Regions from separate parts of the Geodermatophilus sp. CPCC 205761 genome, predicted to be linked through region 1. Evidence: predicted binding sites of a transcription regulator. Region 1 holds the regulator's gene; the other holds the start of a gene.

Region 1 (15,408 bases):
CTCGGGGCCCTGGATGCCCTCGGGGTTGCCCGCGGCGACCATGATGTCCTGGCCGGCCACGTAGTAGGGCCCGGCGAAGTCGACGACCTGCTTGCGGGTGTCGTTGATGGTGTAGGTCGCCACGACGATGTCGACCTGACCGTTCTGGATGAACGGCTCGCGGTTGGCCGAGACCGTCTCGGTCCACTCGATGGCGTCGGCCTCGATGCCCAGCTCGCCGGCGACGATCTTGGCGATCTCGACGTCGAAGCCCTCCGGGTCCTGGGTCTGCGGGTTGAGCAGGCCGAAGCCGGGCTGGTCGTACTTCGTGCCGACGGTGATCGCCCCGGCCTCGCTGAGCTCGGCCATCGTGGTGCCGGGCTCGAAGTCGACGTCCTCGGCGACCTCGGCGGTGTTCTCGGCGGCGTCCTCGGCCTGCTGTCCGGCCTCGCTGGAGCAGCCCGCGAGGACGAGGCCGAGGGCCCCGACGGCGGCGGCGTAGCGGGTGATGCGCATGTGTGTTCCTTTCCGCCGGGCTCAGTGTTCGAGGATCTTCGAGAGGAAGTCCCTGGCCCGGTCCGACTGGGGGTTGGTGAAGAAGGTCTCGGGGTCGGCGGACTCGACGATGCGGCCGCCGTCCATGAACACGACCCGGTTGGCCGCGCGGCGGGCGAAGCCCATCTCGTGGGTGACGACGACCATGGTCATGCCGTCGCGGGCGAGCGAGATCATGACGTCGAGGACCTCGTTGATCATCTCGGGGTCCAGGGCGGACGTCGGCTCGTCGAAGAGCATGACCTTGGGGTCCATCGCCAGCGCCCGCGCGATCGCCACGCGCTGCTGCTGGCCGCCGGAGAGCTGAGCGGGGTACTTGTCGGCCTGAGCGCTGACGCCCACCCGCTCGAGCAGCTCCCGCGCCCGCGCATCAGCCGCGGCCTTCGACTTCCCGCGCACCTTGGTCGGGCCCAGCGTGACGTTCTGCAGGATCGTCTTGTGGGCGAACAGGTTGAAGCTCTGGAAGACCATGCCCACGTCGCTCCGCAGGCGCGCGAGCTGCTTGCCCTCCTCGGGCAGCCGCTCGCCGTCGATGCTGATCTCGCCCTGCTCGATCTTCTCGAGGCGGTTGATCGTCCGGCACAGCGTCGACTTCCCCGAGCCCGACGGGCCGATCACGACGACGACCTCGCCGCGGTCGACGGACAGGTCGATGTCCTGCAGCACGTGGAGTTCGCCGAACCACTTGTTGACGCCGGAGAGGCGGACGAGAGGTCCTCCCGTGGTGTGGGCGTCGCCCTTCTCGAGGCTGGTCACGCAGGGGACCCTAGGGCCGGGAGACGACGGCGGCCGAACCGAGCGATCACGAAGGCGTAACGAAGCCGCAGGTGGTGTGAGCGGCGGAACACCCGGTGGAGCGGCCGTACCCTCGCAGTCGTCATGGGAACCGATCTGCAGGCTGCCGCGCGGACCTACCGGGTCCGTACCTACGGCTGCCAGATGAACGTGCACGACTCCGAGCGCCTGTCTGGGCTGCTGGAGGCCGCCGGCTACGCCCCCGCCGCCGAGGGGGTGGACGCCGACGTCGTCGTCCTCAACACCTGCGCCGTGCGGGAGAACGCCGACAACCGGCTCTACGGCAACCTCGGGCACCTGCGCCCGGTGAAGGACGCCCACCCCGGCATGCAGATCGCCGTGGGCGGGTGCCTGGCACAGAAGGACCGCGGCGAGATCGTCCGCCGCGCGCCGTGGGTGGACGTCGTCTTCGGCACGCACAACGTCGGCTCGCTGCCGGCTCTGCTGGAGCGGGCCCGGCACAACGCCGAGGCCCAGGTGGAGATCGCCGAGGCCCTCGAGGTCTTCCCCTCCACGCTGCCGGCCAAGCGGGACTCCGCCTACTCCGGCTGGGTCTCGATCAGCGTCGGGTGCAACAACACCTGCACGTTCTGCATCGTCCCGGCGCTGCGGGGCACGGAGAAGGACCGCCGACCGGGAGAGATCCTGGCCGAGGTGCAGGCGCTGGTGGACCAGGGCGTGCTCGAGGTGACGCTGCTCGGCCAGAACGTGAACGCCTACGGCGTCGAGTTCCGCGACCGGGGGGCCTTCGCCGACCTGCTGCGTGCGACCGGCCGGATCGAGGGCCTGGAGCGGGTGCGGTTCACCAGCCCGCACCCGCGCGAGTTCACCGACGACGTCATCGCCGCCATGGCCGAGACCCCGGCGGTCTGCCACCAGCTGCACATGCCGCTGCAGTCGGGGTCGGACGAGGTCCTGCGCCGGATGCGCCGCGGCTACCGGCAGGAGCGCTACCTCGGGATCATCGACCGGGTCCGCGCCGCCATGCCCGACGCCGCGATCACCACCGACGTCATCGTGGGCTTCCCCGGCGAGACCGAGGCCGACTTCGCGCAGACCCTCGACGTGGTCCGCGCCGCCCGGTTCGCCAGCGCCTTCACCTTCCAGTACTCCAAGCGCCCCGGGACACCGGCCGCCGACATGGACGGGCAGGTCCCGAAGGACGTCGTCCAGGAGCGGTACCTGCGGCTGACCGCGCTGCAGGACGAGATCAGCCTGGCGGAGAACCGGGCGCAGGTCGGCCGGACCGTCGAGCTGCTGGTCGCGGCGGGGGAGGGCAGCAAGGACGCCCGCACGGGCCGGCTGTCCGGCCGGGCCCGCGACGGGCGGCTGGTGCACTTCACGGCGGCCGACGGCGTCCGGCCCGGCGACGTGGTCGAGACGGTGGTCACCCACGCGGCGCCGCACCATCTGGTCGCCGACGGCCCGCTGGTCTCGCACCGCCGCACCCGGGCCGGGGACGCCGCCGAGGCCGGTACCCGCCCGACCACCCCCGGCGTCCTGCTGGGCATGCCCCGGATCGGTGCCCCCGCCTGAGGGACCGGCTCCGCGCTACGCCAGCTCGAGCAGCAGCTCGGCGAGCTCCCGGGGCCGGTTCTGCGGCACGAGGTGGGTGGTCGCGATCTCGCGGTAGGCCCAGGCGTCCGACGCCCGCGCCCGGGCGGCGGCGGCCTCGAACGCCGGGTTCGGCGGCACGCCTGGCTCGTCGGCGGTGGCCCGCACGTAGGTGCGCGAGAACGGCCACTCCTGCAGCGGGCGGGACAGCCGCACCGGCTCGGTGAAGCAGCCCACCGGGTGGAGCGTGCGGCGGGGCCGGGAGAACGCCGCCTCGGCGGGGTCCTCGTAGGTGCGCTCGGGGCCCTCGACCAGCCAGACCGTCGCCAGGCCGACCGGGGCCGGGCGCACACCGAGCAGCCCGTACAGCGAGTCGCCGTCCCCCGGCACGAACGCGTCGAGGTAGACCAGCGACCGCACCCGGTCGCCGACGGCGTCGAGCGCGCCGGTGACCACCATGCCGCCGTAGGAGAACCCGAGCAGGACGACCTCGTCGAGGTCCTCGTAGAGGAACTGGTGCACGACGTCGGTGACGTGGGTGGTGAGGTCCACCTGCGGGCTGGCCAGGTGCGAGCGCTCACCGATCCCGGTCAGGCCGGGGGTGAAGACCTCGTGCCCCGCCGCGGACAGCAGCCGGCGCACGTGGCGGAACCCGTGGGCCCCGCCCCAGGCGCCGTGGACGAGGACGTAGGTCGTCACGGTCGGCCGGTCAGCGGCGGGACGCGGCCTTCTCCGCCTCGGCCAGCCACTCCCGGCGGGTGGCGAGGTTGGCCTGCGCGTCGGCGATCCGCCGGGCGTCGCCGGCCGCCTCGGCCTTGGCCAGCTGCTCCTCGGCCTTGGCGACCGCCTGCCGCATCGAGGTGACCATCGGGTTCTCCGGCGCCACCCGGGCCCGCGTGGAGTCGACGGCGCCGCGGATGCGCTGCTCCACGGCTTGCATGCGGTCCTCGAGCTGGCGCATGACCCCGCGCGGCACGTGGCCGATCGCGTCGTAGCGCTCCTGCAGTTTGCGCAGCGAGTTCTGCGCCCCGCGCAGGTCGGACGTGGCGTCCAGCTTCTCGGCCTCGGCGAGGATCTCCTCCTTGGCCTGCTGGTTGGCCACCTGCTCGCTGGTGCGCTGCTTGTCCGACTCCGAGCGTGCGGTGAAGAAGACGTCCTGGGCGGCGCGGAACTGCTTCCACAGGTCGTCGTCACCGTCGCGGCCGGTGCGGGGGACGGCCTTCCAGCGGTCCATCAACGACCGCATCGCCGCGCTGGTGGCGCCCCAGTCGGTGGAGCTCGACAGCCGCTCCGCCTCCTTGATGAGCTCCTGCTTGGCCGCCCGGGCCTCGCCGCGCTGCTGGTCGAGCGCGGCGAAGTGGGCGCCGCGGCGGCGGCCGAAGGCGTCGCGGGCGGCGGCGAACCGGCTCCACAGCGCCTCGTCGGTCTTGCGGTCGATGCCGCGGATGGTCTTCCACTCCTCGACGATGGCCTTCAGCCGGTCACCGGCGGCCTTCCAGGAGGTGGACTCGGCGGCGATCTGCTCGGCCTCCGCGGCGAGCGCTTCCTTGCGGGCGACCTGCGCGGCGCGCGCCGCGGCCTTCTCGGCCCGCGACTCGGCGGCCGCCGAGTCGGCGGTGTCGACCATCGCCAGCGCACGGGCGGCCAGGCCGTCGAGGTCGCCGACCGCGGTGGCGGTCGGGATGGAGTCGGCGAGGGCCTGCGCCTTGGCCTTGATCTCGCTCGGGTTGCCGGTGTGCGCCTTCAGCCGCGCCTCCAGCAGCGACACCTCGGTGGCGAGGTCGTCGTAGCGGCGGGCGTAGTGGGCCAGCCCGGCGGCGGGGTCACCGGCCTGCCAGGACCCCACGACCCGCTCCCCCTCGGCGGTGCGGACGTAGACGGTGCCCTCCTCGTCGACCCGGCCCCACTCGGCCGGGTCGGACGCCGGCACCGACGGCTCGGCGGGCGTGGGGACGGCGTGCTCGCCCGGGGGCGGTGCGGGCACGTTGTGCTCGACCGGGGCGGCGGGCTCGGTCCTGTCGGTGGGCTCTGCCGGGGCGGCGGGCTCGGTCCTGTCGGTGGGCTCTGCCGGGGCGGCGGGCTCGGTCCTGTCGGTGGGCTCTGCCGGGGCGGCGGGCTCGGTCCTGTCGGTGGCCTCGGCCGGCGCGGTGAGCTCTGCCGGCGCGGTGGGCTCTGCCGGGGCAGTGGGCTCTGCCGGGGTGGTCGGTCCTGCCGGGGCGACGACCTCGGGGGCGGTGGCCTCCGGCCGCACCCTGTCCGTGGGGTCCTGCGGTGCGGCGTCCGGCGCGGGAACGGGCGGAGCCGGGTCGGCCGACGGGTCGGCGAGGGCGGCGTCGCCGGGGGTGGGCGCCGCGGCCGTCCCGGCCTCGGGGGTGACCGCCTCGGACCCTGCCGTCTCCGACGAGGGCTGCTGCTGCCAGGGGGTTCCGGCGTTCTCCGTGCTCGACACGTCCCGGAGTGTCCCACGCCGCATCCGGGACACTGCTCCGGTGAGTCCAGTTCCGCCCGTCCACCGCGTCCCGCACGCCAGTCGCCCCGCCCCCGACGCGGGTCGTCCGGTGTCGGTCGCCTTCTGTCCCGGCCCGCCGCTCCTGCTGCCCGAGGTGGCGGGGCGGGCTGCGGCCGACACCGCGGCGCTGCGGGCCGCCTGCGCCGAGGCGGTCGGCGCGATGCTCGGCGTCGGCCCGGACGTGGTCGTCGTCGTGGGCGAGGGCGGCTCCGGGTGGTACGGCGACGGCGACGGCGGCGACCTGCGCGGCTTCGGGGTCGACCTCGACGTCCCGTTCTGCGGCCCCGTCCGGCCCGGCGGGCGGCGCACCCCGCTCGCGCTCACCGTCGGGGCCTGGCTGCTGGACCGGGCGGGGCACACCGGCGCCCGGCTCGGCGTCGTCCCCGGCGACCTGGCCGGCGCGCTGACCGCCCTCCCGGGACCGGTCGGGGTGCTGGCCGTCGGTGACGGCTCGGCGCGGCGCACCCTCAAGGCCCCCGGCTACCTGGACGAGGCCGCGGCGCCGTTCGACGCCGCGGTCGCCGCGGCGCTGGCGGCGGGGGATGCAGCAGCCCTGGCCGGGCTCGACGCCGCGGAGGGTGAGCGGCTCTTGGCCGCGGGCGTGCCGACCTGGCGGGCGGTCGGGGCGGCGCTGTGCGGCCGGCGGGTCGTCGCCCGGCTGCACGCCGACGAGGCGCCCTTCGGTGTCGGCTACCTCGTGGCCGACTGGCTGGCCCCATGAGGTCGTCGCCTCCGGTGGTCGCCCTGGTCGGTCCCACCGCCACCGGCAAGACCGCGCTGGGCGTCGCCCTGGCGCAGCGGCTGGGCGGCGAGGTGGTCAACGCCGACTCGATGCAGCTCTACCGCGGCATGGACATCGGCACCGCCAAGCCGTCGCCCGAGGAGCGGGGCGGCGTGCCGCACCACCTGCTCGACCTCTGGCACGTGCGCGAGGCGGCGTCGGTGGCCGAGTACCGGCGGCTCGCGCGGACCGAGATCGACCGGCTGCGGGCGGCCGGCCTCGTCCCGCTGCTCGTCGGCGGCTCGGGGCTGTACGTGCGCGCCGTCCTCGACGAGCTGGACTTCCCCGGCACCGACCCCGCGGTCCGGGCCCGGCTGGAGGCGGAGCTCGCCGAGGTCGGGCCGGGCGAGCTGCACGCCCGGCTGGCCGCCGTCGACCCGGTCGCGGCCGCGGCGGTGCTGCCCAGCAACGGACGGCGGATCGTGCGGGCCCTCGAGGTCGTGGAGGTCACCGGCGGCCCGTTCCGCGCGACGCTGCCCGAGCCGCGCCCGCACTACCCCGCGGTGGTGGTGGGGCTGGACCGGGACCCGGCCGAGCTCGACGAGCGGGTCGCGGTGCGGGTCCAGCGCATGTGGGCGGCCGGCTTCGTCGCGGAGGTGGCCGCCCTGGCCGCCGACGGGCTGCGGGAGGGCCCCACCGCGTCCCGGGCGCTCGGCTACGCGCAGGTGCTCGCCCAGCTGGACGGCGACCTGGCCGCGGACGAGGCGCGGGAGCGCACGGTGACGGCCACCCGGCGGTTCGTCCGCCGGCAGCGCTCCTGGTTCCGCCGCGACGCCGCCACGACGTGGCTCGACGCCGCCCGGCCGGACCTGGTGGACGCGGCGGCCGGGCTGATTCCCGCGCCTACGATCGTCCGGTGAGCGCGGATCGGGTCCTCGTCGGCCACGGCACGGAGAACGACTTCGTCGTCCTGCCCGACGCCGACGGCCGGTCCTGGCCCGAGGACCGGCTGGACGCGGCGATGGTGCGACGGCTGTGCGAGCGGCGTGCCGGGCTGGGCGGCGACGGGGTGCTCCGCGTCGTCCGCAGCAGGCACGTGCCCGACGCCGCCGCCGTCCTGGGGGAGGGGCTCGCCCACTGCGAGTGGTTCATGGACCACCGCAACGCCGACGGCTCGCACGCCGAGATGTGCGGCAACGGCATCCGGCTGTTCCTGCACGTGCTCGTCACCGAGGGGCTGCTCGACCGGGCCGCCTGTGCCGACGGCGTCTGGATCGGCACCCGCGGGGGGCCGCGCCGGGTCGGCGCCGCGCCGGACGGCGGCTACTGGGTCGACATGGGTCCGGCCCGGCCCTTCGGCACCGGTGAGGCCACCCTGGGCGGGACGGCGTTCCCCGGTCGCGCGGTCTCCATGGGCAACCCGCACCTGGCCTGCCTGACCGGCGTCGACGTCGCCGGCCTCGACCTCGCCACGGCGCCGTCCGTGGACGCGGAGCTGTTCCCCGACGGCGTGAACGTCGAGTTCGTGAACGTGCTCGACCCGGGTGCGCACATCCGGCTGCGGGTGTCCGAGCGCGGCGTGGGGGAGACGCGGTCCTGCGGCACCGGCGCCTGCGCCGCCGCCTGGGCCGCCCTCGAGGACGCCGGCGCGGCCAGCGGGACGGTGGTCGTCGACGTCCCGGGTGGCCGGCTCACCGTGCGCGTGGACGAGCGGACGACGGTCCTCACCGGTCCGGCGGTCGTCGTGGCCGCCGGCGAGCTCACCCCGGAGTGGCTCGGCAGCTGACCCGGGGGCGAGGGTCAGTCCCGCGCGCCGCCGTTCGTGGTGTTCGCCGACTCCTCCGGCGACTCCGGCACCATCGACTCGCCGACGGTCCCCGGACTGCCCTCGGGCTCGCCGCGGCCGCTGTCCTGGTCCGGCCCGCCGGTCGTACTGCCCAGGCCGCCGGACAGCGGGTTGCGCGGCGGGTTGAGCCCCTTCGGGTCGCGGCCCGGGTCGTCGATCTCCTCGTTCGCGCCCAGGCTGCTGCTGCCGGACTCGCTCATCTGTGGCCTCCTCGCGATCGGTCGTCGTCCGCCCCTACCCGGCTGTCGCACGGGCACGCCTGACCGGGATGGACCCGGGGGACCACGGTGTTGTACCGGGCGATGACAACTCAGATGCCCCCTCTCGCGGGGCGTGCAACGCTGGAGACGATGACGACAGCACAGAACGACGCCGCGTTCGACGAGGCGGCGGACCGGGCCCCCGACGAGACCCGCCCCGCGCCGGCCGGCCAGTGGGACGAGGCCGACGACACCACGGGCTCCTACGAGCTCGAGGCGCGCGGCGCACTCCGTCGCGTGGCCGGCCTGTCCACCGAGCTCGCCGACGTCACCGAGGTCGAGTACCGCCAGCTGCGCCTGGAGCGCGTGGTGCTGGTCGGGGTGTGGACCGAGGGGACGCAGGCCGACGCCGACCGGTCCCTCGCCGAGCTCGCCGCGCTGGCCGAGACCGCCGGCTCGGAGGTGCTCGAGGCGGTCAGCCAGCGGCGCGACAAGCCGGACGCCGGCACGTACGTGGGATCGGGCAAGGCGGCCGAGATCCGCGACATCGTCGCGGCCACCGGCGCCGACACGGTGATCTGCGACGGCGAGCTCACGCCGGGCCAGCTCAACCAGCTGGAGAAGATCCTCAAGGTCAAGGTGGTCGACCGGACCGCGCTGATCCTGGACATCTTCGCCCAGCACGCGAGCAGCCGGGAGGGCAAGGCGCAGGTCGAGCTCGCCCAGATGCAGTACATGCTGCCGCGGCTGCGCGGCTGGGGTGAGTCGCTGTCCCGTCAGGCCGGTGGCCGCGTCGCCGGCGGTGGCGGCATCGGTACCCGCGGTCCCGGTGAGACCAAGATCGAGACCGACCGGCGGCGGATCCGCGCGCGGGTCAGCAAGCTGCGCCGGGAGATCGCCGGCATGGCCACCGCGCGCGCCACCCAGCGGGCCAGTCGCGGGCGCAACGCCGTCCCGAGCGTGGCCATCGCCGGGTACACCAACGCGGGCAAGTCCAGCCTGCTCAACCGGCTGACCGGCGCGGGCGTGCTGGTGGAGAACGCCCTGTTCGCCACCCTCGACCCGACGGTGCGCCGCGCGCAGTCCCCGGACGGTCGCGAGTACACGCTCACCGACACCGTCGGCTTCGTCCGCCACCTGCCGCACCAGCTGGTCGACGCCTTCCGGTCGACGCTGGAGGAGGTGGCCGCCGCCGACCTGCTGCTGCACGTGGTCGACGGCTCCGACCCCGACCCGCTGGGTCAGATCGACGCCGTCCGCATCGTCCTCCGGGAGATCGACGCGGCCGCGGTGCCCGAGCTCATCGTCGTCAACAAGGTCGACGCCATGACCGAGGACGACGTCCTCACGCTGCGCCGGGCGCTGCCCGGCGCGGTGTGGGTGTCGGCCCGCACCGGTGAGGGGATCGAGCGGCTGCAGGAGATCGTCGCCGGACGGCTGCCGCACCCGGACGTGGACGTCGACGTCCTCGTCCCCTACGACCGGGGCGACCTGGTCGCCCGGGTGCACCGCGACGGCGAGGTGCTGAACGAGGCCCACGAGGCCGAAGGGACGCGGCTCACGGCGCGTGTCGACGGCGGGCTCGCCGCGGCGTTGGAGCAGTTCAGCGCGCCGGTTGCCTGACCGGTACCGGCCGCGGGGCCGGTCCGGCCGGGGCTGCACCGACGCCCCGGCCGGTACCGTGAGGCGGTGACCAGCGGCGCGGTGCGGCGGCGTCCGGGCGAGCAGGTGCCGCCGGACGACGCCGTCGTGCCCGTCCGTCACGAGCGGGTCGTCTCCAGTGGTCGTCCGTCGTGGTGGCTGCTCGTGGTCGCCCTGCTGGTCACGGTCGGCACCACCGTCGACCTGCTCAGCCGCGGCACGCTGGAGCGGATGGACCTGCGGGTGTCCGAGGCGGTCAGCGCCTGGGACCTCAAGGACTCGGCCGCCTACTGGCCGGTCTGGGCGGTGACCCAGCTCGGCGGTCGCGGGTTCATCCTCATCGTGCTCGCCGGGCTCGTCGGGCACCTGGTCTGGCGACGCCGCAGCGTGGTGCCCCTGCTCCGGGTGATGGTGGCGCTCGCGCTGCTCACCGTCGTCGTCTACGGCTTCAAGTACGGGACCGGCCGCACCGCCCCGGCCTACCCCGGGTCGTTCTTCTACCGGGACGGCGCCTCCTATCCCTCCGGGCACGTGGCCAACGCCGTGCTCATGTGGGGCGTCGCGCGCTGGCAGGCGGTGGAGTTCCGTCTCGTCCCCCCGGTCCAGCGGTCGTTCCGGCTGCTGAGCATCGTCGGCCCGGTGGCGACCGGCGTGGCGATGGTCTCCCTCGACTTCCACTGGGTCACCGACGCCGTCGTCGGCGCCTCCGTCGGCATCCTGCTGTTGGGCGTGGTTCACGCACTGGATGCAGTCGTGCTGTCACGCTGGGTTCGTGCCCGAGCCGGCCGACCGACCGCGTAGCGGCGTCCGAGGGCGACGTCCAGTCGCGGCGATCACGCTGGCGGGGGCAGTCGTCCTCGGTGCCGGCCTGCCCGCGTCGGCGTCGACGGAGGCCCCTGCCGGCCCAGTGACCCGCTGCCAGATCACCGATCCGCGGCTGCCGGAGGTCTCGGGGCTGGTCGTCGTCGGGGACCGCATGCTGGCGATGAACGACGGCGGCGACCAGGTCGACGTCTACGAGCTCGACGGGAACTGCCAGGTGCTCACCGTGCAGTCCGCGCCGATCGATCCCTACGACCCCGAGGACCTCGCCGTCGCCGCCGACGGCACCGTCTGGCTGGCCGACACCGGTGACAACAACGGAGTCCGCGACACGGTGGCGCTGCTGGCGCTCCGGCCCGACGGCGGCTCGGCGGTCTACCGGCTCGCCTTTCCCGACGGAGCCCGGGACGTCGAGGCGCTGCTCCTCGCGCCGGACGGCACTCCCTTCCTCGTGTCCAAGGAGGTCCTCGGTGCCAGCAAGGTGTTCCGGCCCGTGGCCGCGCTGGTCGGGTCGGGCGTCGTCGGGCTGACCGAGGTCGCCGGGGTGGAGTTCACCGTGACCGGCACGCCCGGCGGCCCGGTCGGGAGGGCCGGGCAGCTGATGGTCACCGGTGGCGCGGTCTCGGCGGACGGGCGCCTCCTGGCCCTGCGGACCTACACCGACGCCTACGTCTGGCCGCTGTCCGGGTCCGACGTCGCGGGTGCGCTCGCTGCCGAGCCGACCCGGATCGCACTGCCCGAGTCCCCGCAGGGGGAGGCGATCAGCTTCACGGCCGACGGCAGCGGCGTGGTGGTGGCCAGCGAGGGCCTGCCGAGCGACATCACCGTCGTGCCGTTGGCCGAGCCCCCCAGCCCGGCACCGGCCGGCGACGAGGCAGCCGCTTCGGAGGGACTCGTCGGCGGAGGCGTGTCGCCGATCGCCGCCGGGGTGGTCGCCGCCGTGATCGCGGCGGCAGTGGTCTGGATCGGCGGGAGGCTGCGCCGCCGCGACTGACCCGCGGCTGCGGGCCTCCCTCGTCCCGCCGGTGACCTGCACGGGCGGCGGTCCTCGCCCGTGCCGCCGGTGCCCGACGAGGCCGGCGGTCCTCGCCCGTGCCTCCGGCGGCGGCACGGGCGCGCCGGCGCCGCGTCAGACCCGGCGCAGCACCGTGACGACCCGGCCCAGGATCGTCGCCTCGTCGCCCGGGATGGGCTCGTACGCCGGGTTGTGCGGCATCAGCCACACATGGCCGTCCCGCCGCTTGTAGGTCTTCACCGTCGCCTCGCCGTCGAGCATCGCGGCGACGATCTCGCCGTTCTCGGCGTTGGGCTGCTGGCGCACGACCACCCAGTCGCCGTCGCAGATCGCCGCCTCCACCATCGAGTCGCCGGCGACCTTGAGCATGAACAGGGTGCCCTCGCCGACCAGCTCGCGGGGCAGCGGGAAGACGTCCTCCACGGCCTGCTCGGCCAGCACGGGACCACCGGCGGCGATCCGGCCGACCAGCGGCACGTACGTGGGGGCCGGGACCTGCTCGCCGGCGACGGCCGGGAGGGGGGCCGGCTGCACCGTCTCGCTCGCGGTGTCACCGGGCAGCCGGACGTCGAGCGCCCGGGGCCGGTTCGGGTCGCGGCGCAACCAGCCCTTCTTCTGCAGCACCGTCAGCTGGTGCGCCACCGAGGAGGCGGAGGACAGCCCGACCGCCTCGCCGATCTCGCGCACCGACGGGGGGTAGCCACGCCGCTCGATGGAGTCGCGGATGACCTCGAGCACCCGTCGCTGACGCTGGGTGAGTCCGTCCCCGGCCTCGCCCCGGTCGGGGAAGGTGCGCACGGATGCCGTCTCGGTGGTCGCCGGCGCGCCAGCCGCCCCCCGGCGATTCCCTGACGTCCCGCTCTTCTCCGCCACCGTCGCCTCCTCGCCGGCTGCTGTGCGCAGCGCGTCTCGTCCGTCGGGATGGACCGTAGCGCGCCGGACGCGCTGGATCAAACACATGTTCGAAGTGCGGGTGGAGCGCTGTGGCTTTCGTCGGACCCATCCGGTAGACATCGCACAGACGTTCGAATCGAACAAGCGTTCGATGGTCCGGCAGTTCCCTCGGGAGGAGTGGTCGTGGCACAGGTGCAGCAGGCGGTGTTGGAGTTCGACGACGCGGTCCAGGTGCCCTGGCGGCCCCGTCTCCGGGTGGTCCCGGCGGCGGACGGGCCACCCCGCGAGCACGCTCCGCGTCCTGCGGTGACACGGTCGGGTGAGGCGCGCGTCGGCGCCGCCCGACCGCCCGTGCCGACCGGTCCGGCCCGTCCGGGGGCGGCGCGCGGTGCGCGTCCGGGTGTGCCGGGCGCGCGGTCGGGAGCAGGGCCCGCGCGGCCCGTGACGGCCGGGGCGGCCGTGGACCGCACCGTGCGCGGCGGGTGTGGCCGGCCGGGGCGCCGGGCCACGTCGGGGCTGCGGCTGACCCGGCGAGCGCGCCGGCTGTCCGCGGTCCTGGCGCTCGGCGTGGGGGTGGCCCTGGGCTCCTGGCTGGGGCCGCTGGTGACCGGCGGTCCCGGCGACCTCCAGCTGGTGGGTGAGAGCACGGTCGTCGTCCAGGCGGGGGACACCGTGTGGTCGATCGCGGCGGAGGTCGCCGGGCCGGAGCAGGACGTCCGCGCCGTCGTCGACGCGATCGAGGCGCTCAACGACCTCGACCGCGCCGTCGTCGTCCCCGGTCAGGCGCTGCGGCTTCCCTGAGTCGTCGACACGGCGACACGTCGACCCGGCGACTGGCCACAAGGCCGGGTTCCCATGTTCGTCAACTGTCCGTACCGAGTTGCTAACCGTGAGTGGCGGTCCGGCGACTTACGGTCGACGGGTGTCAGTCACCTCGGAGCCGCGCTCGGCCGCCTTCACCCAGCACTCCCCGGATGTCGAGGTGTACTCGGACGGCGCGTGGTGGCCCGGCGCGATCCTGGGGTGGCGACACGACCAGCGTGGCGCCTGCGAGGTGTCGGTGCGTGCGGTCGTGGCCGGCCGTGAGCGCGCGAGCTGGGTCGACCTGGGTGACCTGCGGCTGCCCGAGCCGGAGCTGCCCGGGGCTGCCGGTGCCGAGCCGGCAACTGCGGACCCCGCTCCGGCGACGACTCTGCTGAGGCTGCCGCTCGGAGCGACGCCCATGGTCACCGTCGACGCAGCAGCGGCCCGCAGGCAACTCGTGGCCGACGTGCTGACCTCGCCCGAGTTCCCCGCGGTGGAGCCCGGCGCCCCCCGTCGGCGTCACGGCGGTGACGTCACGGCCGAGTTCCCCGCGATCCGGGGCGGCCTGCTCGCCGGCCGCCACCGGGCGCCGTCGCCGGCCGGTCGTCACCGCGCCGCCGACGACGACGTCGCCTCTCCGGCCGCCGTCGCGCCCCGGCCGCGGCCGGACGCCGACTGCCTGACCCGGCCGATGCGGTTGACCGACCGGGTGTCCCGTCCCCGGCTCCCGCGGCCGGGCGCCGCTCGCCCCTGATCGCACACCGCGGCCTGAGGTCGACGAACACGACGGACCCCCTGGGGCGGCGCCCCGGAGGCGCCGCCCGCGCTGCGCGGCGGACACGCACTACACCCCCGAGTCGCCCTTCGCGACCCTCCGGCCGCGTGTCGCCGTGACGGGTGGGAGCTGCGCGCAGTTGGTCACGGCAGTGTCTCGACGGAACAGTGGCGGCGTGTCCCGGCTTGCACATCTAGTAGAGGCCGCCCTAGGGTTCCCCTACATCTAGTAGTTGCACCGCTGTAAGCCCGTCCACAGGCCGGTCCCCAGATTCTCCCCGGAACGTCCACCGGATGTCCCCAGGAGGGTCCACAGACCGGCCTCCAGGGGTCCGGTCGACCACCGGCCGTGACCGCTGGCCGGGCGGACGCCGCCGCACACTCCACGAGGGGAGGGGAGACGCCGTGCGCTGCCCCTTCTGCCACAACCCCGACAGCCGCGTCATCGACTCGCGCGAGGCAGACGAGGGGGCCACGACCCGCCGTCGGCGCTCGTGCCCCGCGTGCGGGCGGCGGTTCACCACCGTCGAGGAGGCCGTCCTCGCCGTGGTGAAGCGCAGCGGCGTCAGCGAGCCGTTCAACCGCACGAAGGTCGTCGCCGGCGTGCGGCGGGCCTGCCAGGGCCGGCCGGTCGACGAGGACCAGCTGCAGAAGCTGGCCCAGCAGGTCGAGGACGCGATCCGGGCCACCGGCGCGGCCGAGGTGCCCAGCCACGAGGTCGGGCTGGCCATCCTGCGACCGCTGCGTGAGCTGGACGAGGTGGCCTACCTCCGCTTCGCCAGCGTCTACCGCGCGTTCACCTCGCTCGAGGACTTCGAGAAGGAGATCACCGAGCTGCGGGCCCGGCACATCGCCGCCGGGACCCTGCCGCTCCCTGGGATGCAGAACGACCCGCCGGTCGTGCGCCGGCGGGGTGGGGGGCGGACCCAGGCCGCCTCCGACGGCAGCGTCGCCGGAACGTGAGAACTGTCAGCACCACCCGCTACACACCAATCAGCAGCACCGGACTGCGGCTCTTCCCCAGCCGCCGGACCACCAGATGAGGGAGAGCTCCGTGACCGAGACCGAGGACCGCCTGTCGGGCCGCACGCGTCGCGCCGCCAAGGCGCCGACCCGGGGGAAGGGCCTGAAGATCAAGCGGGTCTTCACCACCGCCGGGGTGCACCCGTACGACGAGGTGACCTGGGAGCGTCGTGACGTCGTCATGACGAACTGGCGGGATGGTTCGATCAACTTCGAGCAGCGCGGTGTGGAGTTCCCCGCCGAGTGGAGCATCAACGCCACCAACATCGTCACGAC
Region 2 (15,408 bases), on a different contig from region 1:
GGGATGCGGACGCCGTCGTTGGCGATCGCCTGGTAGACCGAGGCCATCTGCAGGGTGGTCACCGAGACCCCCTGTCCGATCGCCACGTTGGCCGCGCGGCTGGCCTCCCAGTCCTCGGAGCCGGCGAAGATGCCGGCGCTCTCCCCCGGCAGCTCGATGCCGGTCGTGCTGCCGACGCCGAAGGCCCGCAGGTACTCCTCGAGCGTCTCGTCGCCGATCTGGCGGGCGAGCATGATCGTGCCGACGTTGCTGGACTTGGCCAGCACGCCGGTGACCGTCCAGTCGATCGGCTCGTGGTCGTGGGCGTCGGTGACCACGGCGTCGCCGGCCTGGATGTGCCCGTTCACGGTGAGGACGGTGTCGGGGGTGGCCACACCCTCCTCCACGGCGGCGGCCAGGGTGACGGCCTTCATGACCGAGCCGGGCTCGAAGACGTCGGAGACGGCCGGGTTGCGCAGCAGCTCCGCGTCGGTCTGCCGGGCGTCCGCGGGGTCGTAGCCGGGGCAGGAGCCCATGGCCACGACCTCGCCGGTGTGCGCGTCCAGGACGACCGCCGAGGCGCGGGTGGTGGCGCCGTCCTGGCAGGCCTCGTCCAGCCGCTGCTCCATGACGAACTGCAGGTCCGCGTCGAGGGTGAGGGCCACCGTGCTGCCGTCGGTCGCCGGGGTGGACTCGTCGATGCCCGAGGGGATCGGGTGGCCGCCGCTGCCCACCTCGACCCGCCGCTCTCCGGGCCGGCCGGCCAGCTCCTCGTCGAAGGCGTGCTCGATGCCGGCCAGGCCGTCGCCGTCCCGCCCGACGAACCCGACGACCTGGCCGGCCACCGTGCCCGCCGGGTAGAGCCGGATCGGGTCGTCCTCGAAGAAGATGCCGCCGAGGCCCAGCTCCTCGATGGCGTCGACGATCTCCGGCGACACCTGCTCGGCGAGGACGACGTAGCGGCCCTCGCCGGAGAGCTGGTCGGTCAGCTCGGACACGGGGACGTCGAGCAGCGTGGTGAGCGCCAGCGCGGTGCGGGCGGGGTCGGCCACCACGGTCGGGTCGGCGACCACCCGCGAGGCGGCGACGGTGTAGGCGAGCGGGTTGCCGTCCCGGTCCACGACCTCGCCGCGCAGGGCGGCGATCGGGTAGCTGCGCAGCCGGTCCTGCGCGGCCGCGGTGGCGTAGTCACCGCCGTCCACGCCCTGGAGCAGCACGAGCTTGCCCATGACGAGCAGCAGGGGGGCCAGCACGACGAGCAGCCCGACGGTCAGCCGCTTGCTGCTGGCGCGGATGCCGCCGCGCAGGCGCGGGGAGCCCGGAGCGCGCCGGGGCGCGAACGCACCGGACCCGCGGGGGGTGGCGCGGTCACCGGTGCGCCGGCCGGGGGCCGGGGGGCGGACGGCGGTCGGCATGCTCAGTCGTCGCTCTCGGGTGCGTCGGGGTCCTCCGCCGGCACCGGCTCCCCGCGGAGGGTGCCGGCGCCGTCCTCGCCGATGACCAGGTAGCCCGCGGCGCCGGCCGGCACCAGGCCGGCCTCCTCCGCATCGGACGCCAGCTCCGCCGGGGTGCTGCCGGAGACCACCTGCTGCTCGAGCCGCTGCACCTCCTGGGCGCGGTCGGCGTTGGCCACCCGCAGCTGGGTGGCCTTCAGCGAGTTGACCGCGATGGCGGTGTTGAGGAACAGCAGGCCGAGGGCGGTGGCCACGAGCAGCCCGACCACCATGAGGACGAACGGCGCCCGGCGGGTGCTCTGCGCGGCGGCGGCCATCCGGCGGACCCGGCCCGGCGCCGTCGCGGGCACGGGACCGGGCGCCGGCCCGGTCGCCTGCGGCCGCGCGACGGGACGGGACCGCAGCGACCCGGTGCGCACCGGGGCGGAGTGCGCGCGGACGGGGCGGGCCGCGGTGGCCGGGCCCGGGTTCCGCGTGCCGGACGCCGTCCCGGTGCTCGGCTCCCGGGCCGGCTTCGGCTCCCGGGCCGTCTTCGGCTCCAGGACCGGCTTCGGCTCGCGGGCCGGCTTCGGCGCCGGCACCGGGGCGACGCGGGCACCGGGCCGGGGACGGGCCGGAGCGGGCCGGGGCTCCGGCGGGACCCCGGCAGCGCGGGCGGCGGCACTCATGCGACCTCCTCGCCGCGGACCGGCAGCCACGTCTCCTCGTTCACGCTGCCCGCCGGATGCGCTCGGCGGACCGCACGCGGGCCGAGGCCGCCCGGGGGTTGACCGCGACCTCCTCGGCCGAGGGCGCCTCGCCGCCGCGGGTGAGCAGGCGCAGCGTGGGGCCGTGCTCGGGCAGCGGCACGGGCAGGTCCGGTGGGGTGCGGTCGACGGCACCGGCGGCGAGGGTCCGCTTCACGATCCGGTCCTCGAGGGAGTGGAAGGTGATGACGGCGATCCGCCCGCCCACGGCCAGCGCCTCGATGGCCGCCGGCAGGGCCCGCTCGAGGACGCCGAGCTCGTCGTTGACCTCGATGCGCAGCGCCTGGAACGTCCGCTTGGCGGGGTGACCACCGGTGCGGCGGGTGGCGGCCGGGATGGACGCGCGGACCAGCTCGGCCAGCCGCCCGGTGCGGGTGAAGGGCTCGCGGGCCCGTTCCCGCTCGATGGCCCGGGCGATGCGGTCGGCGAACCGCTCCTCGCCGTAGACCCGCAGCACCCTGGCCAGCTCGTTCGCGGGATAGGTGTTCACCACGTCGGCGGCGGTGCGCGGTGCGGCGGGGTCCATGCGCATGTCCAGCGGCGCGTCGGCGGCGTAGCTGAACCCGCGGGAGGGCCGGTCCAGCTGGAGCGAGGAGACCCCGAGGTCGAAGAGGACGGCCTGCACCTCGGGGACGCCGAGCCGGTCGAGCACCTCGGGCAGCTCGTCGAAGACGGCGGGCACGAGGGTCGCGCGGTCTTCGCAGCCGGCCGCCCCGATCCGGCGGGCCGCCTCGGCGCGGGCCTCGGGGTCGCGGTCGAGGCCGATCAGCCGCAGCCCCGGGTGCGCGCCCAGCAGGGCGAGGGCGTGCCCGGCCAGGCCGAGGGTCGCGTCGACGAGGACGGCGCCGTCGGCGGCGCAGGCGGGGGCGAGCAGCTCGGTCACGCGCTCGAGCAGGACGGGCACGTGCACCGCGGGCCGCGAGGGGCCCGGTGCCGCGGCAGAACCCGTGCTGCTCATCGTCGGCTGCTCCTCGGGCGGGTCGGAGGCCGCGCGGGGGTCGCGGGCCGGAGTGCCCGTCCATGGTGGCGCGGGGCGGCGGTCGGCGGGTGGAGGGCAGCGGGCGTTTCGCGCACCGGTGGGGCGCAGTGGGGGTGGTGGGGCGGAGTGGGGCACGCGGACCCGGTCCGCCGCCCGCGGGGCCCGCCTGGCGCCGGGGAAGTGCGTCAGGTGGTGCCCCGCGGGGACGGGTGGGCCCGCGCCGGCCTGCTGCCGGCGGCGCGCCCGTGGGCGGTGCGGGATCTCCGTGCCGGGGACCGAGTCGCGGGGAAGGCGACTCGGGCCGGTCCGGTCGAGCCGCGGGGAAGTCGGCTCGGTCGGGTGGGGCCCGGAGGGGGTCGGAGGGACGGCGGAGGGGTCAGGACAGGGTGGGCATCCCCTCGCTCTCCATCTCGGAGTAGATGGCCTCCTGCTCTGCCACGTAGGCGTCCCAGGTCGCGGCGTCCCAGATCTCGAAGCGGGTGTCGACGCCGACCACGACGACGTCGCGGTCCAGTCCGGCGTACTCCCGCAGGTTCGCGGGGATGGTGATGCGGCCGGTCTTGTCCGGCTCGACCTCGACCATCGACCCGAAGCTCATGCGGGCCCGCATGCGGGCGGCGGCGGTGTCCGACGGCGCCATCGAGGCCGCCGCCTGGCTCTGCTCGGCGACCCGGGTCATGGTGAGGCCGTAGATGCAGCGCTCCTGGCCCTTCTTGATCACCATGCCGCCGGCCACCTGCTCGCGGAATCGGACGGGGAGTGCGAGCCGGCCCTTCTCATCGAGCCGCAGCGGATAGCTGCCGACGAACACCGGATCACCTCCCCCATCGGTCCTCCTCGTGCTCCGGGGTGCACCCGGGACGGGCCTTGCCTCCCCACCGGGCCACACAGTAACCCACTACGCCCCACCGGACACCACTCGACACCATGTCGTGACCAGGCCTCCCCACCGCCCCACCCGCAGGTCAGCGCGTCGTCCGCGGGGTGGGTGAGCCCGGTGGGGCGCAGGGGGGCGCCGCCCCCACCGGACCACCCGGCGGCCGGTCGTCGCACACCGTCGCCGGGCCCTCGTGGGGCTCCTCGGGGCAGGAAGTCGGCTCGCGCACCGGCCGCCGTTCCGCGGGACCGTCCGGCCACGGTTCCGCGCACGTACCGTGGTTCCGTGACCGAGGTGACCACGACCACAGACGGCACGGGTTCCTCGGTCGACGTAGCAGCCGAAGGAGCCCGCATCGCGGGGAACATGGCCCGCGTCGTCCACGGCAAGCCCGATGTCGTGCACCTGGCGCTCGTGGTGCTGCTCGCCGAGGGCCACCTGCTCATCGAGGACGTGCCGGGGGTCGGCAAGACCACCCTGGCCAAGGCGCTGGCCGCCTCGATCGACGCCACCGTGCGCCGCATCCAGTTCACGCCCGACCTGCTGCCCAGCGACGTCACCGGGGTGGCGATCTACGACCAGGAGAGCCGGGAGTTCGAGTTCAAGCCCGGCGCGGTCTTCGCCAACATCGTGGTCGCGGACGAGATCAACCGCGCCTCCCCCAAGACCCAGTCGGCCCTGCTGGAGTGCATGGAGGAGCGGCAGGTCACCGTCGACGGCATCAGCTACGAGCTGGCCCGGCCGTTCCTGGTGATGGCCACCCAGAACCCGATCGAGATGGAGGGCACCTACCCCCTCCCGGAGGCCCAGCGCGACCGCTTCACCGCGCGGGTCTCGATGGGCTACCCGGACCGCCAGGCGGAGCTGGCCATGCTCGACGACATGGTCACCACCGACCCGCTGGCCTCCCTCACCCCGGTGGCCGACGCCGCCTGCATCCGGACGCTGGTGGCGGCCGTGGGCCGGCTGCACGTGTCCGAGGCGGTCCGGCGGTACGTGGTGGCGCTGGTCGAGGCCACCCGCCGCTCCCCCGACCTGCGCCTGGGCGCGTCCCCGCGCGCCGGGCTGCAGCTGCTGCGCACCGCCCGGGCCGCCGCCGCACTGGCCGGGCGCGACCACGTCCTGCCCGACGACGTGCAGACCGTGGCCGTGCCGGTGCTGGCCCACCGCCTGCTGCTCACCCCGGACGCCGCCGCTGCCCGCCGCGTGGGCGAGCAGGTGGTGACCGACCTGCTGGCGACCGTCCCGGTGCCCCGCGGGCGCTGACGGTGCGCGGACCGGTCGCGACGGCTCTGGGCACGCTGACGCTGCGCGGCCGCTGCCTGGTCGCCGCAGGGCTCACGCTCCTGGTCCTGGGCGTGCTCCTCGGCGAGCGCCCGCTGGTGCAGATCGCGCTGTTCGTGCTGGCGCTGCCGCTGCTCTCGGCGGCCACCGTGGCCCGGCGCCGGTTCCGGGTGGCGTCCCGGCGCACGGTGACCCCGTCACGGGTGCCGCGCGGCGGGCACGCCGAGGTGCGGCTGGAGGTCACCAACGCCGGACGCGGCACCGGGGGGCTGTGGCTGCTGGCCGAGACGGTGCCGGCCGAGACGGGCCCGTCGCCGGAGTTCGTCGTGGAGCGGCTGCCCGCCGGGGAGACCGCGACCCTGCACTACCGCGTGCACGGCAGCCGCCGCGGGCGCTACCGGCTGGGGCCGCTGCGACTGCGCCTGGTGGACCCGTTCGGCCTGGTGCTGCGCAGCATCGCCGGCACCGACAGCGCCCCGCTGGTCGTGGTGCCGCGGGTCGTGCCCCTCGGCGCCGGTGGGCCGGCCGGCGGCCACGGCGGCGGGGGGTCCGGCGCCCGGCGGTCCATCGCGGTGCACGGCGAGGACGACGTCAGCACGCGGGCCTACCGCCACGGCGACGACCTGCGCAAGGTGCACTGGCGGGCGACGGCGCGCACCGGAGAGCTCATGGTCCGGCTGGAGGAGCGTCCGTGGCGCGCCCAGGGAACCCTGCTGCTGGACACCCGTGCCCGCGCGCACCTCATCGCCCGCGGGCACGCCGCCGACGCCCGCGCCGCCGAGGCCGGCACCGACGCACCCCCGCCCGACAGCCTCGAGTGGCTGATCGAGGCCGCGGCGAGCATCGGCACCGAGCTGATCGGCCGCGGCGCCACCCTGCGGGTGATCACCGACGCCCGCGAGCTCACCCCCACCGGGCACCACGACGGCCTGGGCCGCGGCGAGCTGCTCGACCGGCTCGCCGGCATCACCCCGTCCCGGCTGACCGGGCTGGGGCCGGGCATCGACCTGCTCACCCGTGTCGCCGGGGAGGGGTCGGTGATCGCGCTGCTCGGCGCGATCGGGCCGGAGGACGCCGCCGAGCTCGTCCGGGCCCGCTCCGGACCGACCACCGACCTGGCCGTGCTCGCCGACATCGGCCGCTGGGCCGAGTCCGGCGCCGTGCGCGGCCGCCGGCCGGCCGGTGGCGCCGCCCGCTCCGAGCTCACCCGCCAGCAGGAGGCCGCCGCCGACCTGCTGCGGGCCGGCGGCTGGCAGGTCGCGGTCGCCGGCGCCGAGGACTCGGTGGCGGCGGTCTGGGCTCAGCTGGGCCGCGCCGGCGTGGTGCCGGCCGGGCTGCGGGGGGCCTGGGCATGACCGAGTCCACGGCCCGCGAGCTCGTCCAGGACGCCGGGACGACACTGGCCGCCGCCGCGGCCACCGCGCTGGGCGCGTGGGCCCTGGTGCCGGTCTTCACCGACCGGGCCTGGGTGCCGCCGGTCCTGGCCGCCCTCGCCGTCGTCGCCGCCGCCGGCCTGGTGCTGCGCGGGGCGGGGACGGCGCTGTGGTCGGCGATCGCCGGCGACCGGCCGGTGCCCGCGATCTGGGTCGGCCTCGGCGTGCCGCTGGTGCCGCTCGGCCAGCTCGCGGCGCTGGCCTGCCTGGTCACCGCGCTGTTCGCGCCGGCCGCCGCCCTGGGGGGCGTCCTCCCCACCCCGGACAGCGTCACCGACCTCGGCCAGGTGATGGCCGACGGCTCGGTGGAGCTGCGCGAGCAGGCGACCCCCGCGCTGCCCCTCACCGGTCTGCTGACGCTCACCACGCTGCTGGTCGGCATGGTCGCCGTCGTCGTCGACCTGGTCGCCGTCGGGGGGCGGCAGCCGGCGCTGGCCGGGCTGGGGCTGCTCGTCCTCTTCTGCGTGCCGGTGAGCACGGTGACCGGCACGATCGGCGCGCTCCCGGTGGCCGCGCCCGCCGCCGGGCTGGCCCTCCTGTTGTGGGCCGACCAGCACCGGCGGCTGGGCTGGCGTCCGCGGGAGGGTCGCCGTCCGCTGCTGGGCACCGGGACGCTGACCGCCCTCCGCACGGGTGCGGTGGCGGTGCTGATCGGGCTGGTCGTCGGCGCCGTCGTCCCGACGTTCACCGAGGGCACCTTCGCCGACGGCTTCGGCCCCGGCGGGAGCTCCACCGGCACGTCACTGGACCCCGCGGCCGCGCTGCAGGGCCAGCTGACCCTGGACGAGCCGATCGACCTGCTGCGGGTGGACGCCTCCGTCGACGACCCGGGCTACCTGCGGGTGGTCGCCCTCGACGTGTACGACGCGGAGGAGGGCTGGTCGGTGGGCAACCTCGACGGCGAGACGTCGGTGGGCGACGACAGCGAGCTCGCGCCGCTGCCGGGACGCCGGGACGGCCGGCCGGTCGACGCGCTGATCACCGCCCTGGGGCACGAGGACCGCTTCCTGCCCCTGCTGTACTCCCCGCTGGCCGTGGCCGTGGCTGATCCCCAGCAGTGGCGGTTCGACCCGGGGACGGCCACCGTGTTCGGCCGCGACGTCACGACCGAGGGCCGGACGTGGTCGGTGTCGGCGGTGGAACCGCGGCCCAGCGAGGAGGAGCTGCTCGCGGCCGGGCAGCTGCCGCCGGACCTGCCCCTCGTCCAGCGCTACACCGCTCTGCCGCCGCTGGCGCCGGAGGTGGTCGACCTGGTCTCGACGCTGACCGCGGGGCGGGAGACGCCCGTCGAGCGGGTGCGGGCCATCTACGACCACTTCACGAACCCCGCCAACGGCTACCGCTACTCGCTGTCCACCGCGCCCGGGACGAGCGGCGACGACCTCGCCGACTTCCTGCGGCTGCGCCAGGGCTACTGCGAGCAGTACGCCGGGGCGATGGGGGCCCTGGTGCGGGCGGCCGGCATCCCGGCGCGGGTCGTCCTCGGGTACACCCCCGGCACGGTGCAGACCGACGGCAGCCGGCTGGTCACCAGCGACGACGCGCACGCCTGGGTGGAGGTGTACTTCGACGACCTGGGCTGGGTGCCGTTCGACCCGACGCCGATCGACGTCGACCGCGCCGTCGAGCTGCCGTGGGCGCCGCGCGCTCCGGACCAGGAGATCGACCCCCGGACCGACACCCCGGTGACGCCGCTGCCGGGACCGGTGCCGTCCGCTCCGCAGCCGGACCAGGCGCCGCAGGGCGGACCGGCGCCCCAGGCGGCGCCGCAGGCGGCCGGCTGGGTGAAACCGGTCCTGCTGGGGGCCGCGGCGCTGCTCGGGGTCGCGGCGCTGGCGGCGGTGCCCGCCGGGCTGCGGGCGCTGCAGCGACGGCGCCGGCTGGCCACGGGCGGCGCCGGGGCGCTGTGGGACGAGCTCGCGGCGATCGCGCTGGACCTCGGGCTGGAGGGCGACCCGGCGCGGACGCCACGGCAGGTCGCGGCCCAGCTGGCCGAGGCCGCCGGGGCCGGCGGGCACCGGGCCGGAGGCCGGCACGGATCGACCCAGGCCGCCGCGGACGCCGTCACACGGCTGGCCCGCGCGGAGGAGGCGGCCAGCTACGCACGGCCCGGCAGCGCCCCACCGGCCGGTGCCGAGCTGCGGGCGGCCCTGTCCACCGCCCGGCACGGGCTGCTCGCGGGTGCCTCGCGATCGGCCCGGCTGCGGGCCGTGCTGTGGCCGCCGTCCCTGTTCGCCGGGGCGCGGGCGGCGATGGCACGGCGGACGCGGCTGCGACTGCGGGTGCGCCCGCGGGCGCCGCAGCGCGGCTGACGGGCGCGCTCAGCCGACCTGCAGGCGGAGCACCCGTTCGGTCAGCTCGACCAGCGGCACGGTCAGCGGGAGCCCGCCTTCCGGGTGCAGGCGGGCCGCGCGGACGCCGGCGGCCAGCCACTCCGGAACGGCGTCGAGCAGCGCGTCGAGGTCCAGGAACACCGGCCTCTCCCCCGGGTCGGCGCCGTCCCTCGACGCGGCGTCCGCCTGCTCGGCCCCGGTCCACAGCGGGACGACGTCGGCGCCGTCCTCACCGGTCCACGGAACGATCCCGTCGGCGTCACCCCAGCCCCACAGCCCCTGTTGCGCGGCGAGCGCCTCCTCCACCTGGTCCGGCACGGCGGTCCTCTCTGTCCAGGCCCCTGACGCACGGCAGCCGCCGTCCGCGGGGGACGGCGGCTGCCGGGAGGGACGTGCGGCTACTGGTCGTAGCGGCGGCGGAAGCGCTCCTCGAGCCGGTTCTTGAGCGGCTGCCTGCGGGGCTTGCTCCCCCGACCGCCGCGACCGGGCGCGGCGGCGGGACCGGCCGTGCCGGGCTCGACGGCGCCGGTGGCGGACCGGTAGTTGAGGACGGCGAGGGCCAGGCCGCCGAAGGCGATGAGGAAGCCGAGGACGCCGAGCGGCACCGACGGGGCCACCGCGCCACCGACGAGGACGGCCATGCCCACGAGGACCAGGAGGGCGCCGAGCTGCAGCCGGCGGCGCGCCTTGATCCTGCGATCACCGGTGCGGACCGACGAGGCGAACTTGGGATCGTCATCGACGAGGGCGCGCTCGATCTGCTCCAGCAGTCGCTGTTCGTGCTCGGAGAGCGGCACGTCGACCTCCAATGGGCCAAAGCCAGAACCCGTCGGCGGTGTCCGCCGACGGTGACAACGAGGATACGAGCCCTTTGCGGGGCGCGAAAGGCGAGCCGTCGCCGACGCGCCGTGATCACTCTCGCGGGTGGGTCGCAGCCTCCAGGAGGGGACGAACGGCGGCCCTCCCGGGTTCCCGGGCGGCCGCCGTCGTCACCGGGTGCGTAGGGCGTCGCGGTGCAGGAGGGTCGCCGGGCGCACCGCGCCGGCGCCGAACCGGCGGGCGGCCCGGTCGGCGGCGAGCTCGGCCTCCCGGCGGCCGTGTTCCCGGGCGCCCAGCTCCAGCTGCCGCGGCGCCGAGCCCGCCTCGACCAGCCGCTCGGCGCGCACCCCGACCAGCCGGATCCGCGCCCGGTCCAGGCCGAGGGCGTCGAACAGCGCGCGGGCGGTCTCGTAGAGCTCCTGGCCGACGTCGGTGGGGACGTCGAGGGTGCGCGACCGGGTGATCGTGGCGAAGTCGGCGAAGCGGACCTTGATGGTCACCGTGCGGGCCAGCCAGCCGCCCGAGCGCAGCCGGCCCGCCGTCCGCTCCGACAGCCGCAGCAGCTCCCGGTGGATGACCGCCGGGTCGTCGACGTCGGTGCCGAAGGTCTCCTCGTGCCCGGTCGACTTCTCCGGCTCGTCGGGCACCACCCGCCGGGGGTCGCGGCCCCACGCGAGCTCGTGCAGGTGACCGCCGGCCGCCTGGCCCACCGCCCGCTGGAGGGTGCGGGCCGGCACGTGGGCGAGGTCGCCGACGGTGCGCAGGCCGAGCCGGAGCAGCACCTCCTCGGTCTTGGCGCCCACCCCCCAGAGCGCGCCGACCGGCAGCGGGTGCAGGAAGTCCATGACCTCGGCGGGGCGGACGACGAGCATCCCGTCGGGCTTGGCGTGGGTGGAGGCCAGCTTGGCCACGAACTTGGTGCCGGCCACGCCCACCGAGCAGGTGATGCCCTGCTCGTCGTAGACGCGGCCGCGGATGTACTCACCGATCTCGGCGGCGTCGCCCAGCCGGCGCCCGGCCCCGGAGACGTCGAGGAATGCCTCGTCCAGGCTCAGCGGCTCGACCAGCGGGGTGATCGAGCGGAACAGCGCCATGACCGACCGGGACACCTCGCCGTAGAGCGCCATGTCCCCCGGCAGCACCGTCGCCGTCGGGCACAGCCGCAGCGCCCGGGAGGTCGGCATCGCCGCGTGCACGCCGTAGCGGCGGGCCTCGTAGGTGGCCGAGGTGACCACCCCCCGGTTGCCGGCCCCGCCGACGATGACCGGCGTGCCGGCCAGCTCCGGGCGGCGGCGCACCTCGACGCTGGCGAAGAACGCGTCCATGTCGACGTGCAGCACGGTGCAGCCGGCGGCACGGGTGGACTGGGCCATGACTCCTCCCTGCCGTCGAACACGCGTTCGACGCACGGGTGGACGGTAACTCCCCCGGGCCCGTCCGGGCACCTCCACCCCGTGTCGTGACCGACCCGTTGCAGAGCCGCCGTTCCCGCTGGTCGGGGCGGGTGTGTGAGAGCAGGATGAGTGAGGTAAGGCACCGACCGGAGGCCGCCACCCGGCGGCCCGCTACCGCTCTGATCGGAGACCCATGGCGCTCGACGACGATGACATGACCACCCCCGGTGGCGGCGACGGCGGTGCCGACGGCGGCGCAGACGGTGGTGCCGACGGCGGAGCCGACAGCGGCGCGGGCCACGGCCCCGGCGACGGTGGCGCGGCCGGCGGCGGTTCCGACGGCGGTGCCGATGGTGGTGCCGATGGTGGTGCCGACGGCGGTGCCGGTGGCGGTTCCGACGGTGGCGCCGACGGTGGTGCCGACGGCGGTGCCGATGGCGGGGCGGACGGCGGCGCGGACGGTTCGGCCTGACCGAGAACCCCACCGTGCAGGGTCGGCCGGACTCCCGGCCGGCCCTGCGCCGGTGCACCGCCCTGGACCCTGACGAGTTCGCCGAGCGGTACTGGTCCCGCCGGCCGCTGCTCACGAGGGCCGAGGAGACCGGCGCCTCCTTCGCCGACCTGCTGGACCTGGCCGCGGTCGACGAGCTGCTGTCCCGCCGGGGGCTCAGGACCCCCTTCCTGCGGATCGCCAAGGACGGCGCCGTCGTCGACCCCAAGCGGTTCACCACCTCCGGCGGCGCCGGAGCCGAGATCGCCGACCAGGTGTCCTCCGACGCGGTGCTGCGGCTGTTCGCGGACGGGAGCACCGTCGTCCTGCAGGGGCTGCACCGGCTGTGGCCGCCGCTGATCGAGTTCGCCGACCAGCTCGCCACCGACCTGGGCCACCCGACGCAGGTGAACGCCTACGTCACCCCGCCGTCCTCGCGCGGGTTCTCCCCCCACTACGACGTGCACGACGTCTTCGTGCTGCAGGTGGCCGGCGAGAAGCACTGGCGCATCCACGAGCCGGTGCTCCCCGACCCGCTGCGCACCCAGCCCTGGACCGACCGGGCCGCCGCCGTGGCCGCCGCCGCCGAGCGCGAGCCGGTCATCGACGCGGTGCTGCGCCCCGGCGACGCCCTCTACCTCCCCCGCGGCCACCTGCACTCGGCGGTCGCCCTGGGCGGGATCAGCGCGCACCTGACCGTCGGCGTGCACCCGGTGACCCGCTGGGCGGCCGCCGAGTCCGCGCTGGACCTCGTGCGCGAACTGGCCGCCGAGGACCCCTCGCTGCGCCGCTCCCTGCCGCTGGGCCTCGACCTCGCCGACCCGGCCGCGGTGGCCGGTGACGTCGCCGCGGTGGTCGCCGCGCTGCGGGGCTGGCTGGACCGGGTCGACCCGGCCGACGTCGCCGACCGGCTGCGCGCGCGGACCTGGGCGCAGGTGCGGCCGCAGCCGGTGGCGCCGCTGGCCCAGGCGACCGCCGCCGCCGCCCTGACCGCCGACACGGTGCTGCGGCTGCGGCCCCGGCTGCGCTGCCGGCTGCGCGAACCGGTCGACGGTCGCGTGACGCTGGTCGCCGGCCGCCGGTCGCTCGAGCTCCCCGCGGAGGCGCGCCCCGCGGTGGCCGGCCTGCTCGCCGCCGGTGAGCTGAAGGTGGTCGACCTGCCCGGGCTGGACGCCGCCGACCAGCTCACGCTCGCCCGGCGGCTGGTCACCGAGTCGATCGCGGTCGTGCCCGACGCCGTCGTCCCGGACCCGACCGCGGGGCACGATGGGACCCGTGACCGCGCGCCCGGATCGTGAGCCGGCCGGGCCTCCGGGCGTGACGGACGTCGCCGACTTCTGCCGTCCCGCGGAGGCGCCCGGCCGGCCGGTCGGCCGGATCGACGAGAACCGCTGCTCGGTGGGCGCCCTGCTGCGCGGGGACTCCGGCGTCGGCACGGCCTCGCCGGCCCAGCGCTGGCTGCTCATCGAGCAGCCGGGACCCTGGGGCGTCGACGCGCTCCGGCAGTCCCGCTTCGACCCCGCCGTGGCACCGCTGCTGTCGCACCGGGCGCGGGTGGAGAACGTCCGGGTGCTGCTGGTCCGCCGGCCCGGGGACAAGCTCACCGACTCCCGGCGGCGGTGGGCCTACGTCGACGGCCGGCCCGGCCAGGAGGGGCTGTGGTGGTCGGTGCGGTCCAGCGACGCCGAGCTGGTCGAGGCCCCGTGGGACGGCTCGGCCGGCGACGCCTCCTCCGGGCCGACCTACCTGGTGTGCGCGCACGGCGGCCACGACGCCTGCTGTGCGCTGCGCGGCCGCCCCCTGGCGAAGGCCCTGGCCGCCGACGACGTCTGGGAGTGCAGCCACCTGGGCGGCGACCGCTTCGCCGCGAACGTGCTGGTCCTGCCGCACGGCTTCTACTACGGGCAGGTGCCCGGCGACGGCGCCGACCTGGTCGCCGCGCACGCCGCCGGCCGGGTCGCGCTCCCGTGGCTGCGCGGCCGGTCCGGGTGCCCGCCGCCGGTGCAGGCGGCCCAGCACGTCGCGCGCGGGGAGCTGTCGCTGCTGGCGGTCGACGACCTGCCGCCGCGCGGGGTGCGCCGGCTGAGTGCGGCCGGGGCGGAGGTGGAGCGGTGGCTGGTCACCCTCGCCGGTCCGGACGGCGACGTCGTCGCCGAGGTGGAGAGCCGGCCGTCGGAGGAGGCGGTGCGGCTGACCTGCCGGGCGACGCACGACGCGCACACCCACATCTGGAACGTGCGGCTGGTCCCGGCGGTCTGACCGACTCCGGGCTCAGCCCAGGGCCCGCCCGCGAGCGAGGAGCAGCGGGATGGCCAGCTCGGTCGGGGTCAGCGAGCCGTGATAGCCGATCAGCCGGCTGGGGCCGGGTTCCTGCTCGGTCGCGGTGAGCGCCCACGTGCCGCGGGCGAGGGCCACGACGTCGCCGATGCGGGCGGCGAGGTCGTCGTCCACCGGGCCGAAGACGCCGCTGGCGATGACCTCGTCCCGCCCGGCGACCCACGCCCGGTCGCCGAGCTCCTCCCGCCACCGGGCGAGCAGGTCGTCCGCCGCGCCGGGGACGGCGTGCAGGTAGCGGGCCCGCGGCTCCCCGGCCAGCAGCGCGACCCCCTCGAGCAGGTCGGGCTCGGCGTCCAGGTCGATCCGGGTGGCCGGCGGGACGTCGAGCATCCCGTGGTCGGCGGTGACCAGCAGGGCGGCGTCCTCGGGCAGCCCGGCGACCACCTGCTCGACCATCCGGTCGACCAGGGCCAGCTGCGCGCGCCAGCTGGCGGAGTCGACGCCGCGGACGTGCCCGGTGAGGTCCAGCTCCGCGGTGTAGCCGTAGACGAGGGTGCGTGGCGCGGCGGCCAGCGACTCCAGCAGCACGGCGGTGAGGTCGCCGGGGCCGACGGTGCCGGTGTAGCGGGCCCCGCGGTAGGCCGCGTTGGTGAGGCCGGACCGGGCGAAGGCGTAGGGGGCGACGGCGGCGACCTCGACGCCCGCGGCGGCGGCCTGCTCGAAGACGCTGCGCCGGGCCTGCCAGACCTGCGGGTCGGGGTCGTCGCCCCACTGGACGTGGTTGAGCGTCCGCTCCTCCCCGGGCACCGCGGTGACGAAGCCGAGGATGCCGTGGCTGCCCGGCGGGAGGCCGGTGCCGAGCGTGGTGAGGCTGACCGGCGTGGTGCTCGGGCAGGGAGCGGACAGGTCGCCGGCCGGAGCGGCGAGGGCGGCGAGGGCGGGCGCCAGGTCGGCGTGCGCGCGGACGAGGTCGGCGCCCAGACCGTCGACGAGCAGGACGGCGACCCGGCGGGCCCCGGCGAGCGCCGCGGTGAGGCCGAGCGGGTCGGCGGGCAGGTCCCCGCGCTCGACCGGCACCCCGAGGGCGGCGGCCGCGCCGGGGAGGACGTCGGCGAGGGTCGCCGTCCCGTAGGCGGGGCGCTGCAGGCCGGCGGGGAGGGTCATGGGCGGGTGGCGAGGACGTGCAGCCCGGTGGCGACGTCCCGGTACGGCGACCGGCCGGCCAGCGCCAGCTCGAGGCGGCGGACGGCGTCGGGGTCGGCGCCGGAGGCGACGTCGAGCAGGTCGGCGACGACGGAGACCCCGCGCCAGGTGCCCGGCCGGAGACCGGCCGCCGCGACGAG

The links. The regulator LexA, encoded in region 1, represses DNA repair genes until DNA is damaged. The targets are predictions, from matches to a motif close to TCGAACANNTGTTCGA.
Region 2: a site for LexA is predicted at 11,293-11,308, ahead of dinB (DNA polymerase IV). Genes of this name have one in related genera too.

The regions. Positions count from the first base shown of each region.
Region 1 is NZ_JALPKQ010000021.1:17,971-33,378, forward strand. It holds gene MY526_RS14285 (glutamate ABC transporter substrate-binding protein) at 1-495, opposite strand, end outside; gene MY526_RS14290 (amino acid ABC transporter ATP-binding protein) at 517-1,290, opposite strand; gene miaB (tRNA (N6-isopentenyl adenosine(37)-C2)-methylthiotransferase MiaB) at 1,414-2,865, shown strand; gene MY526_RS14300 (alpha/beta fold hydrolase) at 2,881-3,582, opposite strand; gene MY526_RS14305 (DUF349 domain-containing protein) at 3,593-5,332, opposite strand; gene MY526_RS14310 (hypothetical protein) at 5,373-6,113, shown strand; gene miaA (tRNA (adenosine(37)-N6)-dimethylallyltransferase MiaA) at 6,110-7,033, shown strand; gene dapF (diaminopimelate epimerase) at 7,030-7,899, shown strand; gene MY526_RS14325 (hypothetical protein) at 7,914-8,159, opposite strand; gene hflX (GTPase HflX) at 8,310-9,782, shown strand; gene MY526_RS14335 (phosphatase PAP2 family protein) at 9,849-10,601, shown strand; gene MY526_RS14340 (hypothetical protein) at 10,708-11,616, shown strand; gene lexA (transcriptional repressor LexA) at 11,752-12,435, opposite strand; gene MY526_RS14350 (LysM peptidoglycan-binding domain-containing protein) at 12,973-13,332, shown strand; gene MY526_RS14355 (hypothetical protein) at 13,454-14,089, shown strand; gene nrdR (transcriptional regulator NrdR) at 14,515-15,072, shown strand; gene MY526_RS14365 (vitamin B12-dependent ribonucleotide reductase) at 15,164-15,408, shown strand, end outside.
Region 2 is NZ_JALPKQ010000064.1:4,799-20,206, reverse strand. It holds gene MY526_RS24745 (peptidoglycan D,D-transpeptidase FtsI family protein) at 1-1,394, opposite strand, end outside; gene MY526_RS24740 (hypothetical protein) at 1,397-2,101, opposite strand; gene rsmH (16S rRNA (cytosine(1402)-N(4))-methyltransferase RsmH) at 2,142-3,137, opposite strand; gene mraZ (division/cell wall cluster transcriptional repressor MraZ) at 3,535-3,969, opposite strand; gene MY526_RS24725 (AAA family ATPase) at 4,321-5,301, shown strand; gene MY526_RS24720 (DUF58 domain-containing protein) at 5,304-6,674, shown strand; gene MY526_RS24715 (transglutaminaseTgpA domain-containing protein) at 6,671-9,064, shown strand; gene MY526_RS24710 (DUF2750 domain-containing protein) at 9,074-9,403, opposite strand; gene MY526_RS24705 (DUF3040 domain-containing protein) at 9,484-9,882, opposite strand; gene dinB (DNA polymerase IV) at 10,075-11,277, opposite strand; gene MY526_RS24695 (BatC protein) at 11,492-11,770, shown strand; gene MY526_RS24690 (cupin domain-containing protein) at 11,785-13,086, shown strand; gene MY526_RS24685 (sucrase ferredoxin) at 13,106-14,047, shown strand; gene MY526_RS24680 (alkaline phosphatase family protein) at 14,060-15,229, opposite strand; gene MY526_RS24675 (class I SAM-dependent methyltransferase) at 15,226-15,408, opposite strand, start outside.